4 regions of the Streptomyces sp. NPDC023481 genome follow, and region 3 is predicted to be linked to each of the others. Evidence: riboswitches for the same ligand, from Rfam matches in the RefSeq annotation. Region 3 holds a riboswitch; each other region holds the start of a gene.
The links. A riboswitch is a leader RNA that binds a small molecule or an ion and turns the genes downstream of it on or off. The one in region 3 is predicted to bind cobalamin.

Region 1: another riboswitch for cobalamin. It lies ahead of ACZ3ZD_RS26065 (cobalamin biosynthesis protein); the one in region 3 lies ahead of nicT (Nickel transporter NicT).
Region 2: another riboswitch for cobalamin. It lies ahead of ACZ3ZD_RS31370 (prenyltransferase/squalene oxidase repeat-containing protein); the one in region 3 lies ahead of nicT (Nickel transporter NicT).
Region 4: another riboswitch for cobalamin. It lies ahead of ACZ3ZD_RS31395 (CoA-acylating methylmalonate-semialdehyde dehydrogenase); the one in region 3 lies ahead of nicT (Nickel transporter NicT).

What each region holds. Positions count from the first base shown of each region.
Region 1 is NZ_JBVHJE010000014.1:195,958-200,051, reverse strand. Features, by position in the region: gene ACZ3ZD_RS26080 (lysozyme) at 1-26, shown strand, start outside; gene ACZ3ZD_RS26075 (inorganic phosphate transporter) at 170-1,423, shown strand; gene ACZ3ZD_RS26070 (hypothetical protein) at 1,457-1,684, shown strand; cobalamin riboswitch at 1,824-1,986, shown strand; gene ACZ3ZD_RS26065 (cobalamin biosynthesis protein) at 2,091-3,035, shown strand; gene ACZ3ZD_RS26060 (cobyric acid synthase) at 3,032-4,094, shown strand, end outside.
Region 2 is NZ_JBVHJE010000019.1:175,659-179,752, forward strand. Features, by position in the region: gene ACZ3ZD_RS31365 (prenyltransferase/squalene oxidase repeat-containing protein) at 1-842, opposite strand, end outside; cobalamin riboswitch at 946-1,075, opposite strand; cobalamin riboswitch at 1,126-1,259, shown strand; gene ACZ3ZD_RS31370 (prenyltransferase/squalene oxidase repeat-containing protein) at 1,456-4,094, shown strand, end outside.
Region 3 is NZ_JBVHJE010000004.1:18,475-22,568, reverse strand. Features, by position in the region: gene ACZ3ZD_RS10400 (hypothetical protein) at 183-392, shown strand; partial or broken gene ACZ3ZD_RS10395 (PepSY domain-containing protein) at 605-1,141, shown strand; gene ACZ3ZD_RS10390 (ArsR/SmtB family transcription factor) at 1,423-1,830, opposite strand; cobalamin riboswitch at 1,911-2,100, shown strand; gene nicT (Nickel transporter NicT) at 2,128-3,237, shown strand; gene ACZ3ZD_RS10380 (superoxide dismutase) at 3,374-4,021, opposite strand.
Region 4 is NZ_JBVHJE010000019.1:182,558-186,651, reverse strand. Features, by position in the region: gene ACZ3ZD_RS31400 (acyl-CoA dehydrogenase family protein) at 1-328, opposite strand, end outside; gene ACZ3ZD_RS31395 (CoA-acylating methylmalonate-semialdehyde dehydrogenase) at 336-1,859, opposite strand; cobalamin riboswitch at 2,087-2,260, opposite strand; gene ACZ3ZD_RS31390 (ECF transporter S component) at 2,322-3,146, opposite strand; gene ACZ3ZD_RS31385 (ABC transporter ATP-binding protein) at 3,143-4,094, opposite strand, start outside.

The DNA of each region.
Region 1 (4,094 bases), on a different contig from region 3:
TGCGGATCCTGGCGCGGAACCGGTAGCCAAGGGGCGTCTGGGGCGAGGGGGCCAAGCGGAATCTCTCGCGCGCGTTACTGACACCCCCACGCCCGTCCCAGTTCATCTTCCGTTCACCCAGGTTGCCTACGTTCGACCCGCCAATGACCTCGAACGATTGCCTGGGTAAATGGAAAGCTTCTCGCTGATCCTCGCGATAGTGGTCGTCACCGCTCTCGCGTTCGATTTCACGAACGGTTTCCACGACACCGCGAACGCGATGGCCACCACCATCTCCACAGGCGCCCTGAAGCCGAAGATCGCGGTCACCATGTCGGCCGCCCTCAATCTGGTGGGCGCCTTCCTCTCCGTGGAGGTCGCGAACACGATCTCCAAGGGTCTCGTCGACGAGACCGGCATCCGTCCCGAGGTCATCTTCGCCGCCCTGGTCGGCGCGATCCTCTGGAACCTGCTGACCTGGCTGGTGGGCCTGCCCTCCAGCTCCTCGCACGCCCTGATGGGCGGCCTGGTCGGCGCCACCGTCGCCTCCGCCGGCTTCGGCGCCGTCCACGGTGACGTACTGGTCACCAAGGTGCTGCTGCCGGCCGTCGCCGCGCCGATCGTGGCGGGCCTGGCCTCGCTGCTGGCCACCCGGTTCTCCTACGGCATCGGCGGCACCGCGGACGGCGAGGCCACCCGCAAGGGCTACCGCGCCGGCCAGATCGCCTCCGCCGGCCTGGTCTCCCTGGCCCACGGCACCAACGACGCCCAGAAGACGATGGGCATCATCACCCTCGCCCTCGTGGCCGGCGGCTCGCTCGCCCCCGGCTCCAACCCTCCCACCTGGGTGATCCTCTCCGCCGGCCTGGCCATCGCGCTCGGCACCTACATCGGCGGCTGGCGCATCATCCGCACCATGGGCAAGGGCCTGACCGACCTGGAGCCGCGCCAGGGCTTCGCCGCGCAGACCAGCGCCGCGACCGCCATCCTGGCCTCCTCGCACCTCGGCTTCTCCCTCTCCACCACGCACGTCGTCTCCGGCTCGGTGATGGGCGCGGGTCTGGGCCGCAAGGGCGGTGTGGTCCGCTGGTCCACCGCGACGCGCATGTTCGTCGCCTGGGCGCTGACCCTGCCGGCCGCCGCGCTGGTCGGCGCCGGTGCCGAGTCCGTCACCGGCCTCGGTGACTGGGGCACCGCCGCCGTCGCCGTCTTCCTCGTCGCCGCGAGCGCCGCGATCTGGAAGATCTCCCGCCGCGAGGTCGTCGACCACACCAACGTGGTCGAGGAGCCCGACGAGCCGGCCGGTGTGGTCACCACCGCCATCGCCGCCGTGATCCCGCCGCCCACCGGCACGGTCGCCCCCGACCTGGGCCTCACGTTCCCGCAGCAGACCACCGCCCCCGCCGAACCGGCCCCGGCCGGCCCGCCGGCCGCCACGGTCTGACCCCGCGTCACGGTTACTGAAGGAAGCATCCCCATGAAGATCGACTGGGCGGCCCTCGGCTCCGTCTTCGGCGTCAGCCTCGCGTTCACCGTGGGCCTGGTGGCCCTGTTCACCCTCGGCATCAACGGCCTGGCCCGGCGCGAGAAGGCCGCGGCCCAGGGCGGCTCCGCCGGGCTGGCGGTGACCGGTGCGTACGTGTGCTTCGCGGCCTGCGCGGCGGCGGTGGCGTACGGCATCCACCTGATCGTCGCCAAGTCCTGACGGCCTCGTCCACCTCATCGCCGCCACACCCCGACGGTCCCGGACCGTCCCCCAGGCCCTGCCGGGCGCCCCCTCCAGCGGGGCCCGGCAGGGCCTGGGCGTGTCGGCGGTGTGGGCCTCAGCACAGTCCGGCGTCCCAGGTCAAAGGCAGGTTGACGGTCGTTTGGGGCGCGTGGTGGACTGCCTGGGCCAACTACGGCGGCAGGAGAGGAAGCCGGTGCGAATCCGGCGCGGTCCCGCCACTGTCACCGGGGAGACGAACCCCGGGAGCCAGGAACTCTCACCGTCGATTCACGTCGTATTACCAGGGCGCGGACACCCTGAGTGAGGACACATATCGCCATGCCCGGCTGCCGAACGACGACCCCTACCAGGCCCGTTCCCGTCCCCACGGCCGGCTGAACCGATGGGTGCCGATCGCACGTACGCGTACGGCGCCGCCGCCGGCGTCCTCGGGGACCTGCTTCTCGGCGATCCGCGCCGCGGGCATCCCGTCGCCGCGTTCGGCCGGGCGGCGGGCGCCGTGGAAGGCGCGTTGTGGCACGACCACCGTGGCTGGGGCGCCCTGCACACCGCCCTGTGCGCCGGCGGCTCCGTCGCACTCGGCGCGCTGGCCGCGCGTGCCGTACGCCCCTCCCCTGCCGCCTCCGTCGCGCTGACCGCCGCCGCCACCTGGGCCGTCGTGGGGGGCACCTCGCTGGTCCGGGAGGCCCGCGTGATCGGGCGTGCCCTGGAGTCCGGGGACGTCGAGGCGGCTCGGGCGCGGCTGCCCCATCTGTGCGGCCGGGACCCGCAGTCGCTGGACGCCGACGGGATCGCCCGGGCCGTGGTCGAGTCGGTCGCCGAGAACACCTCCGACGCGGTGGTGGGCGCCCTGGTGTGGGGCGCGGTGGCCGGGGTCCCGGGGCTGCTCGGCTTCCGCGCGGTCAACACCCTGGACGCGATGGTGGGGCACAGGTCGCCGCGTTTCCGGCGGTTCGGCTGGGCCTCCGCCCGCCTGGACGACGTGGCCGGCTGGCCGGGGGCCCGGCTGACCGCCGTACTCGCCGCCGCGTCCGGACCGGATCCGCGTGGCGCCCTGCGCGCCTGGCGGGCGGACGCGCGCCGGCACCCCAGTCCCAACGCCGGGCCCGTGGAGGCCTCCTTCGCGGGTGCCCTCGGCGTCCGCCTGGGCGGGACGCTCTCCTACGGCGGCCGGGTCGAGCACCGCCCGGTGCTCAACGGCGCCACCGGACGGCCGGTCCGGGTCACCGACATCGACCGGGCCGTACGGCTCTCCCGCCGGGTCGGCCTGCTCGCCCTCGGCAGCACGCTTCTCGCGCGCCGAATCCTGAAGGGACGCGGCAAGTGAACGGTGGTCTCCTCGTCGCCGGCACCACCTCCGACGCCGGCAAGAGCGTCGTGACGGCCGGCATCTGCCGCTGGCTGGTCCGCCAGGGCGTGAAGGTCGCGCCGTTCAAGGCGCAGAACATGTCCCTCAACTCGTTCGTGACGCGCGAGGGTGCCGAGATCGGCCGGGCGCAGGCGATGCAGGCCCAGGCCTGCCGGGTCGAGCCGACCGCGCTGATGAACCCGGTGCTGCTCAAGCCCGGCGGCGAACAGAGCAGCCAGGTGGTGCTGCTGGGCAGACCGGTGGGCGAGCTGAGCGCGCGCGGGTACCACGGCGGGCGCCAACAGCGGCTGCTGGGCACGGTGCTGGACTGCCTGGCCGAGTTGCGGGGCACGTATGACGCGGTGATCTGTGAGGGGGCGGGCAGCCCGGCCGAGATCAATCTGCGGCGGACCGACATCGTCAACATGGGGATCGCGCGGGGCGCGCGGCTGCCCGTGCTCGTCGTCGGCGACATCGACCGCGGGGGCGTCTTCGCCTCCTTCTTCGGCACGGTCGCCCTGCTCTCCCCCGAGGACCAGGAGCTGGTCGCCGGCTTCCTGGTGAACAAGTTCCGCGGCGATGTCGGCCTGCTGGAGCCCGGCCTGGACATGCTCCGGGACCTCACCGGGCGGCGGACGTACGGCGTGCTGCCGTTCCGGCACGGGCTCGGCATCGACGAGGAGGACGGGCTGCGGGTGTCCCTGCGGGGCACCGTACGGGAGTCCACGGTCACTCCCCCGGTCGGCGAGGACGTGCTGCGGGTCGCCGTGTGCGCGATCCCGCTGATGTCCAACTTCACCGACGTGGACGCGCTGGCGGCCGAACCGGGTGTCGTGGTGCGGTTCGTGGACCGGCCGGAGGAGCTGGCGGACGCCGACCTCGTGGTGGTCCCGGGCACGCGCGGGACCGTACGGGCGCTGGCGTGGCTGCGGGAGCGGGGGCTGGCCGACGCCCTGGTCCGGCGGGCCGCCGAAGGGCGCCCGGTCCTCGGCGTCTGCGGTGGCTTCCAGATCCTCGGCGAGCACATCGAGGACGACG
Region 2 (4,094 bases), on a different contig from region 3:
TTCAGGCCGGACACCGCCCAGCCGTTGGAGTCGGTGTTGACGCCGAACATGGCGTTGAAGGCGCCGCTGTTCGGCACGAGCTTGCTCTTCAGGAACGCCTTGGCCTGTACGACGTCCGTGTCCGTGTTCGGCACGCCCGACACGCACAGGGCGGCCATCGCCGCCCCTGTCATGTCGATGTCGCTCGCGGCGGAGAGCTGGCTGGGGTTGCCCTCGGCCTTGCTGTAGTTCCAGCCGCCGTCGTTGTGCTGGTTGGCCCGGATGCGGGTGACGACCGCATCGCGCAGGGCCTGCGGGATGCGTGCCTGCCCGGACTGGGTCTTCGCACCGTTCAGGGCGAGTGCCGCGAAGACGGTGCCGTTGAAGTTGGCGGACGGGCCGATGTAGCCGGGTTCGGCGGTCTGCCAGTAGCCGTAGATGTCGGCGATCAGGTTGCGGGACGCGGAGACGCGGGAGGGGTCGATGCCCGCGGCGTAGGCGTTCAGCGTGGCGCGTTCGTAGTCTGTGACCACGGGGGAGGTGGAGGGCCAGCCGGCGGTGGAGAGCAGGTTGCGGTAGACGGTTCTCGCGTTCTTGCTCGGGTCGCCGCCGGGCGTCACGTCCACGGCGGCGGTTCCGGCCGAGGCGAACGCGCTGAAGGCCCACTCGTTGGACAGGCCGGAGCCGGCGTACGAACCGTCCGCCGCTTGCAGCGACTTGAGGTAGGTGACGCCGTTCGTCTTCGACGTGGCGATCTGCGCGGGTGTGGAGGTGGCCGCGGCGGGCAGCGTGGTGAGGGCGAAGGCGCCGAGCGCGGCGGCCGTGGCGAGGGCGGGACGGCGGTAGGACAGCGAACGGGGCATGGCCTGCTCCTTGGACGGAGGACGCCGGCCGGACCCGGTGCGGGGCCGACGGTGGCCTGCGGAGCAGCGGGCGTGGCCGCCGTCCGGAACGCGTGGACCGGCTTCCAAAGGTGCTTCACCGCTTGGGCATTCGGGCTCGGGCCGGTCCCTGCCGTCCCACACCGCTGCGCGTCAGCCCCGGATTCCCACCGGGTTCCCCCACTCGGCAGTGGGACGGTATCGGACGCGTGACCGAGCCGCCAGTGTTCACCTCGGCCGGCCGGTGGACCACCTTGACGGTGTCTGTGAGACGTGTTCAAATCCCGCTGATACGCAACAAGTTCCAGGGGAAGCCGGTCGAAGTCCGGCGCTGACCCGCAACCGTGGGCCCGGTACCGCCGGGCGAGCCGGAATGCCTGGGGCGTGTTCAACAGCAACAGACGCCGTCGTGGACTACGGCGTGGTGCGACCAGCTTCCGGCTGCGGGGAACTCCTCGTCCGACGGAGGCCCTCTGCCACGTCCGCGCCCGCGTCGGGCAGGCGCGAGGGGGCCGTGGTGCGGACGGGGAAGCGAAGAAACGGGAGAATCGGGGGCGCGCGAGGCACGGCACTCGTGTCCGCCCTGTTCATCCTGATGGCGGCCTGCGTGACGTTCTTCGCGACGGCACCTGCCGCCGCCGAGGGTGTCGGTGACTGCACCTCGGCCAAGGGTGCCGTCGTCGCCGTCGACTTCGGGGCGTTCGGCGGCGAAGTGGAGCGCGGTTGCGACACCACGCCCACCACGGGCTACGACCTGCTGCACGACGCCGGCTTCACCACCACCGGCACCCAGCACGACGGCCCCGCATTCATCTGCCGCATCGGTTACGGCGCTTTCCACTCCGGCACGCAGTACCCGACCCCGGACAAGGAGTCCTGCGTTCTGACCCCGCAGGCGACGGCGTACTGGTCGTACTGGACCGCGTCACCCGGCCAGGACGAGTGGACCTACAGCCAGTACGGCGCAAAGGACCGCAAACTCAAGGACGGCGACGTCGACGCCTGGGTCTACGGCGGCACGGACGTCGGCGGCACGACGGGCAAGCCCGCCTTCACCCCCGACGACGTACGCGCCGGCGCCACCCACACACCCGACCCGGGCGGAACGCCCACCGGCGCCCCCGGCACGGTCGACCTGACCGCTGCCGCAGCATGGCTCAAGGGCCGCCTGACCGACGGCGAGCGCATCGTCGACGACGGAGCAACCACACCGAACTACGCGCTGACCGCCGACACCGCCTACGCTCTCGCCGCGGTGGACGGCGAGAGCGCCACGCTCGACAAGGTCACCGGCTTCCTCGCCGCCCACGTCGGCGACTTCGGCTACCCGAACGGCGCCGACCAGGCGCCGGACGCCACCGCCGTCGCCCGCCTCGCCCTCCTCGCCGAGGTCACCGAACGCGATCCGCGTGCTCTCGGCGGGCGCGACCTCATCGACGTCCTCACGAAGAACGTGTGCGCGGCGGGCCCCGAATCCGGCGACGCGCACCCGGGCTGCACCGCCGAGGGCGACTTCCGGTCCGCGTCCTACACCGAGGGCCAGGCCCTGTCCGTCCTGGCCCTCCTGCGCGCCGGGGTGGCACCCCCGGCCACGACCGTCGACCGTCTCACGCAACTCCAGTGCAAGGACGGCGGCATCACCAGCATCCTCATCCGCGCCGGCGAGTACTGCGACGGTGACCCCGCCACCACCGGCTTGGTCGCCCTGGTGCTGCACAAGGCCGGAGGCCACGACGACGCCGTCACCCACGCTCGCACCTACCTGACCAAGACCCAGCGAGCGGACGGCGCCTTCCCCGGCTATACCGGATCCTCCTCCGGCAGCGTGACCGCGACGGCATACGCCGCGCAGGCCCTGCGCGCTCTCGGTGACACCGAACGCGCGGACGCGGCCGTCGGCTGGCTGTCCCGGCACCAGCTCAAGGGCGGCGGCTTCGGCTTCGAGGAGACCGACACCGACCCGGCCCTCTACGCGACTCCGCCCGCCGTCCTCGCCGGTGCGGGAACGAGCCTGGTCACCCTCACGACGAAGAAGCCCGTGCCTCCGTCCGAGCCGCCGACCACGCCCAGCGGCTCACCGAGTGCTCCTACGGGCGTGGGACCGGATCTGAAGAAGGGTGTCGCCTACCTCACCAGGGCGGCCAACCTCAAGCGGGGCCAGTACTACACCGCCGGTACCGGTTCGGCCCGCGCCGATTTCGGCCTCACCATCGACGGCGCCTATGCCCTCGCCGCCACGGGCCTGGACAACGCCAGGCTGCGCGGCATCGTCGACTTCCTCGACCACCGCGGCAAGGACGGCGAGGGCCGCACCGTCGACGACTGGACCGGCATCGGCACGCCGTACGCTGCGGGCGGCTCTCTCGGGAAGACCGCGCTGCTCGCCGAGGCCGTCGGCCGCGACCCGCGTCACTTCGCGGGGCACGACCTGATCGCCGCGCTCGCGAAGGCCGTCTGCACCAAGCCGAGCACGGGCCCCGACCGCTCCTGCGCCGCCGAGGGCGCCTACCGGTACGCGCCCTCGGTCTTCGCCCAGTCCCTGGCCGTGATGGCGCAGCTGCGTGCCGGTGAGAAGGCGGCGGCCAAGCAGCCGATCACCTACCTCGAGAGCCTCCAGCAGCCCAGCGGCGCCTGGCCGAGTCTGATTCCGTCCACCATGGACTCCGACGTGGACTCCACCGCCATCGCCGCCATGACGCTCGACCTGGCGGGCGGGGCCAAGGCGGACAAGGCCGTGGACAAGGCGCTGACCTGGATCGCGTCCAGGCAGCTGGCCGACGGCGGCTTCCCCGGCGCCGCGGGTGACTCGGTGAACTCCGCCGCCCTCGCCGTGCAGGCGCTCTCCCTGGACGCCGGCGAGTACACCTCGAAGATCACCAAGGCACGCAGGTTCCTCGCCTCCCAGCAGAACACCGACGGTGGCTTCAACGTCGCCAAGGGCGGTCAGCGCGGCTCCGACCTGCGCGCCTCCACCCAGGCCGTCGGCGGCGCCACCGGCATCTCGTTCGGCAGGCTGAAGCGCAGCCTCACCGGCACGTCACCACAGCCCACACCTACACCCACAGCCATGCCCAGCAGCAGTGGCCCGGACATCGTCACCACGGGTGAGTCCGGTGGCGGCGACGGTGGGACGACCGCGAACGGGGGTGGCGGGGGCGGTGTCCTCGCTTCCACCGGTGCCCAGGCCGGTGCCCTCGCCGCGATCGCCGCCCTGCTGGTGCTCGCCGGCCGGCG
Region 3 (4,094 bases):
CGAAATCGAAGCACCGGAAGCACTCCAAGGAGCAGCAGCGCACACCCGCCATCCCCGCGCCCCCTGGATACGTCGGGGTCGCGCGTCCGCCGCATCCGCGCCGGGTATCCCCCGGACAGTCCCCGCGGCACCGGCCCGGACACCGGAGCGCCGCACGCCCATGTCCACGGAGGTGGAGCAGCATGACCGACACCAGCGGGCTGGAGCCCGTGGCCACGTTCTGCGGCAACTGCAACTGCGGCTGTCCCCAGCTATTCGTCGACCCGACCGCCCCCGACGACCGCCGCATCGTCCTGACCGACGACTTCGGCCAGCGCGTCCAGATGAGCGCCGACCAGTTCTCCTCCCTGGTCGACGACGCCAGGAAAGGCAAGCTGGACGGGATCGCCTGATCCATCGCCCCAGGACAAGGCGAAGGCGGCCCGCATCGGCCGACTCCCTGTTCCAGTCGCAGCGCAACGCCGAGGAGTCCCACCGAGTCGGCCGGGCCGTGCATGCGGTCCGGCCGGCCTATGACGTCCACTACCTCGGCCGGCCCCGGCGTTCACAGGCCACTGGGTGCTCCACATCACACCAACGGCGCGGAACTCACCGTTCCGATCAACCGACCGATGAGGTGAGACCCGTACGCCCCGGGAGCAGCGCCCCCGTCCGTCGAACCGCCCACCACCGCCCCACCCCACACGGCCGGCGATTCAGGCGGGTCCGCCCAGGCAGCGGCCCCAGCCAGGACTCGATCGCCGTCGACCCGGCCACTGGCAAGGTCACCGACGTCCTGCGCTTCGCCGACTACCCGATGCCGGCCGAGCTCACCCGGTGGGGCATCGACGCCCACACCGGCACCCTGTTCGGCCTCGCCAACCAGATCGCGCTGGCCGTCCTCGCCCTGGCCCTGGTCCTGCTCACCCTCTGGGGCTACCGCATGTGGTGGCAGCGCGGCCGCGGCTCCGCCTTCGGCCGCCCGATCCCCCGCGGCGCCTGGCGGCAGGTACCGGTGTACGTGCTGGTGCCCGGCGCAGCGATGGTCGCCGTGGTCGGCTACTACGTCCCGCTGCTCGGGATCCCACTCGCCGCCTTCCTCGTCGTGGACCTCCTCCTCAGCCGAATCTCTCGCCGCCGCACCGGGCACGCACACGCCTGAACCGACCGGCCGGAGCGACGACCCCACGCCGCACGCCGCACGCCGCACGCCGCCGGGAGGAGTTCCATGAGGGGCAGGTGAACACCAACTCGTCCACAGCCGGACGTGGCGAAAGCTGCATCAGGAAATTCGCCGCCCCAGCCCGGAATCCGTCCTTCTGGTGCCGACTGCTGGACAGCGGAAAAGGCTTCGGCGAATGCGGTCCATCAACACTCCTCCCGGTTCAAGAGCCGCTGTTGGCCCTGTCCGAGACCGGCGGCAATGGCGCGCAGCTGCGATCCTTATCGTGGTCCTGCGCCACTTGCTCCTCGCGACATTGTGCTGTCGGCGCTTGCATCGTGTGACGTGCAGTGGCTCAGCAACGCGGCGAGGGAGCCGTCGACGAGGCGGTAGCGCACGACCCTACCGTCCTTCTCGCCCTCCACCGCGCCCGCGGCCCGCAGCAGACGCAGGGCCTGGGACACGGCGGTGTCCCGCATCCCGGTGACCACGGCGAGGTCAGAGACGGCGATGGGGCCCGCCTCGTGGAGGGCCAGCAGCAGGGACAGGCGTCCGGGATCGGAGAGCAGGGAGAAACGGTCGGCCCAGGCGCGTACCCGCCCGGGCTCGCCGACGGCTGCGATGGCGTCGCAGACCCGATGGCCGTCGATGGTCCGCTGCCCGGCACGTTCCGCGGGGACGAGATGCATGGGCCCATCATCGCAGTCACCGGCACCCTGCCTCCATACCTCATCAGTTGTGCAGCCTTGCAGCCGCGACCTCCTGCCTTCTAGGGTGGGCGGGCCGTGGTGTTCGGGAAGACCGGTGACAGTCCCTCAGGGACTCAGTCCGGAGCGGCCCTCGCCACTGTGATCGGGGAGTTCCCGCCCCAAGCGTTGCCACTGGCCTCACGGCCGGGAAGGCAGGGGCGGGCGCGATGACCCGTCAGCCAGGAGACCGGCCACGGCAGCACGAAACTGATCCACGAGGTGCTGGAGCGTGACCGTATGACCCTGTCCCCAGGCGTGCCCGAAACCACCGCCGCCCCTTCCTTCCGCTGGCGCCGCGAGGACACCGTCCGAACCGCCGGCCTCCTGGCTGTCATCGTCGCCCTGCACGTGGTCGCCTTCGGCATCCTCTTTTTGCTCGTCGTGCCGCACCACTACGAGGTCGGGACCAAGGCGTTCGGGGTGGGTCTGGGCATCACGGCCTACACCCTCGGTATGCGGCACGCCTTCGATGCTGACCACATCGCCGCGATCGACAACACCACCCGCAAGCTGATGGCCGACGGCCAGCGGCCGGTGTCGGTGGGCTTCTGGTTCGCGCTCGGCCACTCCAGTGTGGTGGTCGCCATGGCCGCGCTGGTCGCCGGCGGCGCGAAGCTCGCCGGCACCCTGATGAACGACGGCTCCCACACCCACCAGGTCCTCGGCACCGTCGGCACCACCGTCTCCGGAGGGTTCCTGTACCTGATCGCCGCCCTGAACCTGGTCGCTCTGGTCGGGATCGCGCGCGTCTTCAAGGCGATGCGAGCCGGACGTTACGACGAGGCGGAGCTGGAGGCCCACCTGGACTCGCGCGGCTTCATGAACCGCATTCTGGGCCGGCTCACCAAGTCCATCCGCCGTCCCGGCCAGATGTTCCCGCTCGGCTTCCTCTTCGGCATCGGCTTCGACACCACCACCGAGGTGCTGCTCCTCGCCCTGGCCGGTAACGGCGCCGCGGCCGGCCTTCCCTGGTACGCGGTCCTGTGCCTGCCGCTGCTCTTCGCGGCCGGTATGAGCCTGTTCGACACCCTGGACGGAACCTTCATGAACTTCGCCTACCAGTGGGCGTTCTCGAACCCGGTCCGCAAGGTGTTCTACAACCTCACCATCACCGGCCTGTCCATCGCAGTGGCCTTCTTCGTCGGCACGATCGAGCTGGTCGGGGTGCTGCACGACAAGCTGGGCCTCAGTGACGACGCCTCCGGCTGGATCGCGGGCCTGGACCTGGACAACGTCGGCTACGTCATCGTCGGCCTGTTCGTGGTGGTCTGGGCCGCGGCCATCGGCTACTGGCGGCTGGCCAAGGTCGAGGAGCGGTGGAACGCTCGTACCGCGGACGCAGGTTGACCTGACTCGGGCGGGCGCCGGCCACAGAAAGGCTCCCGCAAGGATCTGCCTTGCGGGAGCCTTTCGTTGTACCGCCTGCCGACGTGAAGGGTGAGAAGACGATCACGAGGCAGGACGCCTGAGGTGTGCTACGGCGTCACGGCTTGAGCAGCAGGCTGTCGCCGCGCTCCTTGGCGGCGGCGTAGCGCTTGGCCACGTCCTGCCAGTTGACGACCTGCCACATGGCCTCGATGAAGTCGACCTTCTGGTTCTTGTACTGCAGGTAGAAGGCGTGCTCCCAGGCGTCGAAGACCAGGACCGGGGTCGAGCCCTGGCCGACGTTGCCCTGGTGGTCATAGACCTGCTCGACGATGAGGCGGTCGCTCAGCGGCTCGTAGGCGAGCACACCCCAACCCGAACCCTGGGTGGTGGCCGCGGCCTTGGTCAGCTGGGCCTTGAAGCCGGCGAAGGAGCCGAAGGACTCGGTGATCGCGTCCGACAGGTCACCGACGCCGTCCTGGGCCAGGGGCTCGCCGCCGCCGTCCTTCGGGCCGGTCATGTTTTGCCAGTAGATCGAGTGCAGGATGTGGCCCGAGAGGTGGAAGGCCAGGTTCTTCTCCAGCCCGTTGATCGAGCCCCACGACTCCTTGTCCCGCGCCTCGGCCAGCTGCTCCAGCGTGTCGTTGGCGCCCTTCACGTACGCCGCGTGGTGCTTGTCGTGGTGCAGCTCGATGATCTCCGGGCTGATGACCGGGGCGAGCGCCGAGTAGTCGTACGGAAGTTCCGGGAGCGTGTAAAGCGCCATGTCCAACGTCCTCCGACGTTATTGCGAGTCGTATGCAGGTGCACGCTAGCAGTAAGAACGGTACCTTGCGATC
Region 4 (4,094 bases), on a different contig from region 3:
ACCGGTCGCGCTGGGGGTCGTCGCCGTAGCGGTCGATCATCCAGGCGACCATGTTGTGGATGGAGAGGTACCCGGCGATGGACGGGCAGCCGGAGGCGAGGGTCTCGAAGACGAGCACGCCGTCGGTGCGGGTGAGGCCGGAACCGCCGGACTCCTCGCGGACGTAGACGCCGCCGAGTCCGAGCCCGGCCGCCTTGCGCAGCACATCGACGGGGAAGTGCTTGTCGCGGTCCCAGTCCAGGGCGTGCGGTGCCAGGTGGTCCTGGGCGAAGTCGAGGGTGGTCTCGACGAGGGCCTGCTGGTCCTCGGTGAGCCAGGTGGTGGTCATACGGCACTCAGCCCATCGTGGGGATCGTGAAGCTCGCGCCCTCGCGCAGCCCGGCCGGCCAGCGGGAGGTGACGGTCTTGGTGCGGGTGTAGAAGCGGATCGAGTCCGGGCCGTGCTGGTTCAGGTCGCCGAATCCGGACCGCTTCCAGCCGCCGAAGGTGTGGTAGGCGACCGGCACCGGGATGGGCACGTTGACGCCGACCATGCCGGTGTTCACACGCCGGGTGAAGTCCCGGGCCGTGTCCCCGTCGCGGGTGAAGAGGGCGACGCCGTTTCCGTAGGCGTGCTCGCTGGGCAGGCGCAGGGCCTCCTCGTAGTCGGCGGCGCGCACGACCGACAGCACGGGCCCGAAGATCTCCTCCTGGTAGATGCGCATCGCCGGGGTGACCCGGTCGAACAGCGACGCCCCCGCGAAGAAGCCCTTCTCGTGACCGGGAAGCACGAAGCCCCGGCCGTCCACGACGAGTTCGGCGCCCTCTGCGACACCGAGGTCGATGTACTCGCGGACTCTGTCGACGGCGTCCCTGCCGACCAGCGGGCCGAAGTCGGCCTGGGGGTCGTCGCTGCGGCCGATGCGCAGCGCGCCGATGCGCTCCTTCAGCCGGGCCACCAGCGCGTCGGCGGTGTCCTCGCCCACGGGGACGGCCACGGAGACGGCCATGCAGCGCTCGCCCGCAGAGCCGTACCCGGCGCCGATCAGGGCGTCCACCGCCTGGTCGAGATCGGCGTCCGGCATCACGATCATGTGGTTCTTGGCGCCGCCGAAGCACTGGGCACGCTTGCCGTGGGCCGCGGCGGTCGCGTAGACGTGCGCGGCGACGGGTGTGGAACCGACGAAGCCGAGGGCGGCGACGCGGGGATCTTCCAGGAGGGTGTCGACCGCTTCCCTGGCGCCGTTGACGACGTTGAGGACGCCGGCCGGCAGGCCCGCCTCCAGGAACAGTTCCGCCAGCCTGAGGGGGACGGAGGGGTCGCGCTCCGAAGGCTTGAGGATGAAGGCGTTGCCGCAGGCCAGGGCGGGCGCGGCCTTCCAGAGGGGAATCATCGCCGGGAAGTTGAACGGTGTGATGCCGGCGGCGACTCCGAGCGGGGCGCGCAGGGAGTGCACGTCGATGCCGGTGCCGGCGTTGTCGGTGAACTCGCCCTTGAGCAGATGCGGGATGCCCGCGGCGAACTCCACGACCTCCAGACCGCGCTGGATGTCACCGTGGGCATCGGCGATGGTCTTCCCGTGCTCGGACGACAACAGCCGGGCGAGCGCGTCCTTCTCCTGTTCGACGAGGTGCAGGAAGCGCAGCAGGACGCGGGCGCGGCGCTGCGGGTTCCACCCGCCCCACTCCCGCTGTGCCTCGGCGGCGACGCTGATCGCCGCCTCGGTCTCGGCCCGGTCGGCCAGCGGCACGCGTGCCTGGACCTCGCCGGTGTTGGGGTCGTACACGTCGCCGTGGTTCCCCGAGGTTCCCGGGGTGTGCCTGCCATCGATGAAGTGGGTCAACTCACGTACGTTGGCGGAGTCGTTCGGACGGATCATGGGTGCCTGCTCTCGTCAGGTGCGGGTGATCCGGGATGGCGCGCCGAACCGGCACACAGGGACGCGGTGGCGTGCACGTGTGTGCGGGGGCAGCGCGAGAACGCGTATGGCGGGCGAACCGTCAGGCGGTGACGACGGGAATGCGGCGTGAGTGACGCCGGCGGCCGAGTCCGCCGGGATCGTGAATACGCAGCGGTGCCATGCGTGTCAGCTCCATCCTCGTGGACAACACGGAACATCCCGCGGCCGGTATCCTGACTCCCGGATCAGCGCGCGCCGTCCGCCTTCCCGACATCCAGCTCGTCAGTGGCGTCCTGCTCGACGGCGTACTCCCCGGTCACAGTGGCGGGACCGTGCCGGAATCACACCGGCTTCCCTGCACCGCGGGCCTACCCCTCGAATATATAGTTGGACGTCCTAGTAAATCCACCCCCGTAGCCCGGGTTCCGGTGGTGTTCGAGGTCAGCGGGGCTCGGATGCGGCCGTCCGGGGGGCCGCGAAGCGCACCGGCGCCCGGAAGCGGGCCTTGCGGGCGGCGCGCCGGAAGGTGGTCAGGACGGCGGGTCCGGCCAGCAGCAGGCACACGAAGTTGGTGACCGCCCGGCCGGTGTCCCAGCCCAGCGAGGTGGCCAGGTCGAACGCGACGTAACGGTGCCACTGCTCGGTGAAGGGCAGGCCCGGGAGGTAGGCGATGGAGCTGTTGGGGTCCAGGGAGAACGGCCAGAAGGAGAGGTTGAGCAGGAAGCCGAAGAGGTAGCCGGACAGCGAGCCGTACATGGCCAGCATCAGCACCTCGCGCCGGCCGCTCGCCCTGGGCAGGAACCCGGCGAGCATCCCCACGAAGGCGCAGCCGAACATCTGGTACGGCATCCACGGCCCCACTCCCCCGGTGATCAGGGCGGAGGCGAACAGCGACGTGCAGCCGAGGACGAAACCGAAGCCGGGGCCGTAGACCCGCCCCGCCAGGACCAGGACGAAGAAGACGGTCTCGATGCCCGCCGTTCCGGCGCCGAGCGGGCGCAGGGCGGCGTTCACGGCGGAGAGTACGCCCAGCATGGCGAGCGCCTTGGAGTCGATGCCGCCCTCGGCGATCTCCGAGAGGACCACGCACAGGACGAGCACCAGCAGGACGCCGAAGATCAGCGGGGGCGCGTAGTTCGAGCCGAACGTGCCCGGCGCGACCACGAACGGCCAGAAGAAGGCGACCAGTCCGAGGAGGGCGGCCAGTCCCATGACCACGCCGACGCGTGGGGTCAGCCGGATGGCGGCGCCGGTGCGTGGTTTCATGGGCGTGCTCCCTCGTCACAGTGGGTGGCGAGCTCGTGTGCCACTTGGTGCACCGTCAGGAACGGCAGCGGGGAGAGGATCTTCGCCGTCTGCGGGGCGAAGGTCGGCGAGGAGACGATGACGTCCGTGGTCGGGCCGTCGGCGACGACATCGCCCTCGGCCATCACCACGACGCGGTCTGCGGCACGGGCGACGAATTCGACGTCGTGCGTGGAGACGACGACCGTACGGCCTTCCGCCGCGAGGGCGTCCACGATGCCGATCAGTGCCGTCTTGGCCTGGTAGTCCAGACCCCGGGTCGGTTCGTCGAGCAGGACGACCCGGGGCGCGGCCGAGAGCTGGATGGCGAGGACCAGCGCGAGTTTCTGCCCCTCGGAGAGATCTCGGGGATGGATGGCGTCGTCGATGCCCGGCGCGAGCCGGTCGAGGAGGGCGCGCGCCTTCGACTCGGTACCCGACTCGGCGTCGGCCTGGTCGAGTTCCTGTTTGACGCTCTCCAGGTAGAGCAGGTCGGCCGGGGTCTGCGGAACCAGCCCGACGAGCCGACGGGCCTGGGCCGGCGGTACCGAGTGAGGGTCCGTACCGCCGGTGTCGCCGGTCACCCGCACGCTTCCCGCCCGGCGCGGTCCGGAGCCCTGCAGGGCCCACAGAAGGGAGGATTTTCCGGAGCCGTTGCGGCCCATCAGCGCGGTGACCTCACCCGCGTGCAGGTCGAGGTCGACTTCGCGAACGGCGGCGACACCCCGGTAGGCGACCGTGATGCCGCGCGCGCTCAGCAGCCGTGTCCGTTCGCCGTCCGTCAGCGGGGACCGCACGGGTACGGGCGCACGGTCGGCGAGCGTGGCCCGCAGTGGTGCGGCGGCGCGGCGGGCGTCACGGACGGACAGCGGCAGCGGTGACCACTTCGCGGTCCGGCCGAGTTCGACGATCGGTGGCGCGATCGTGGAC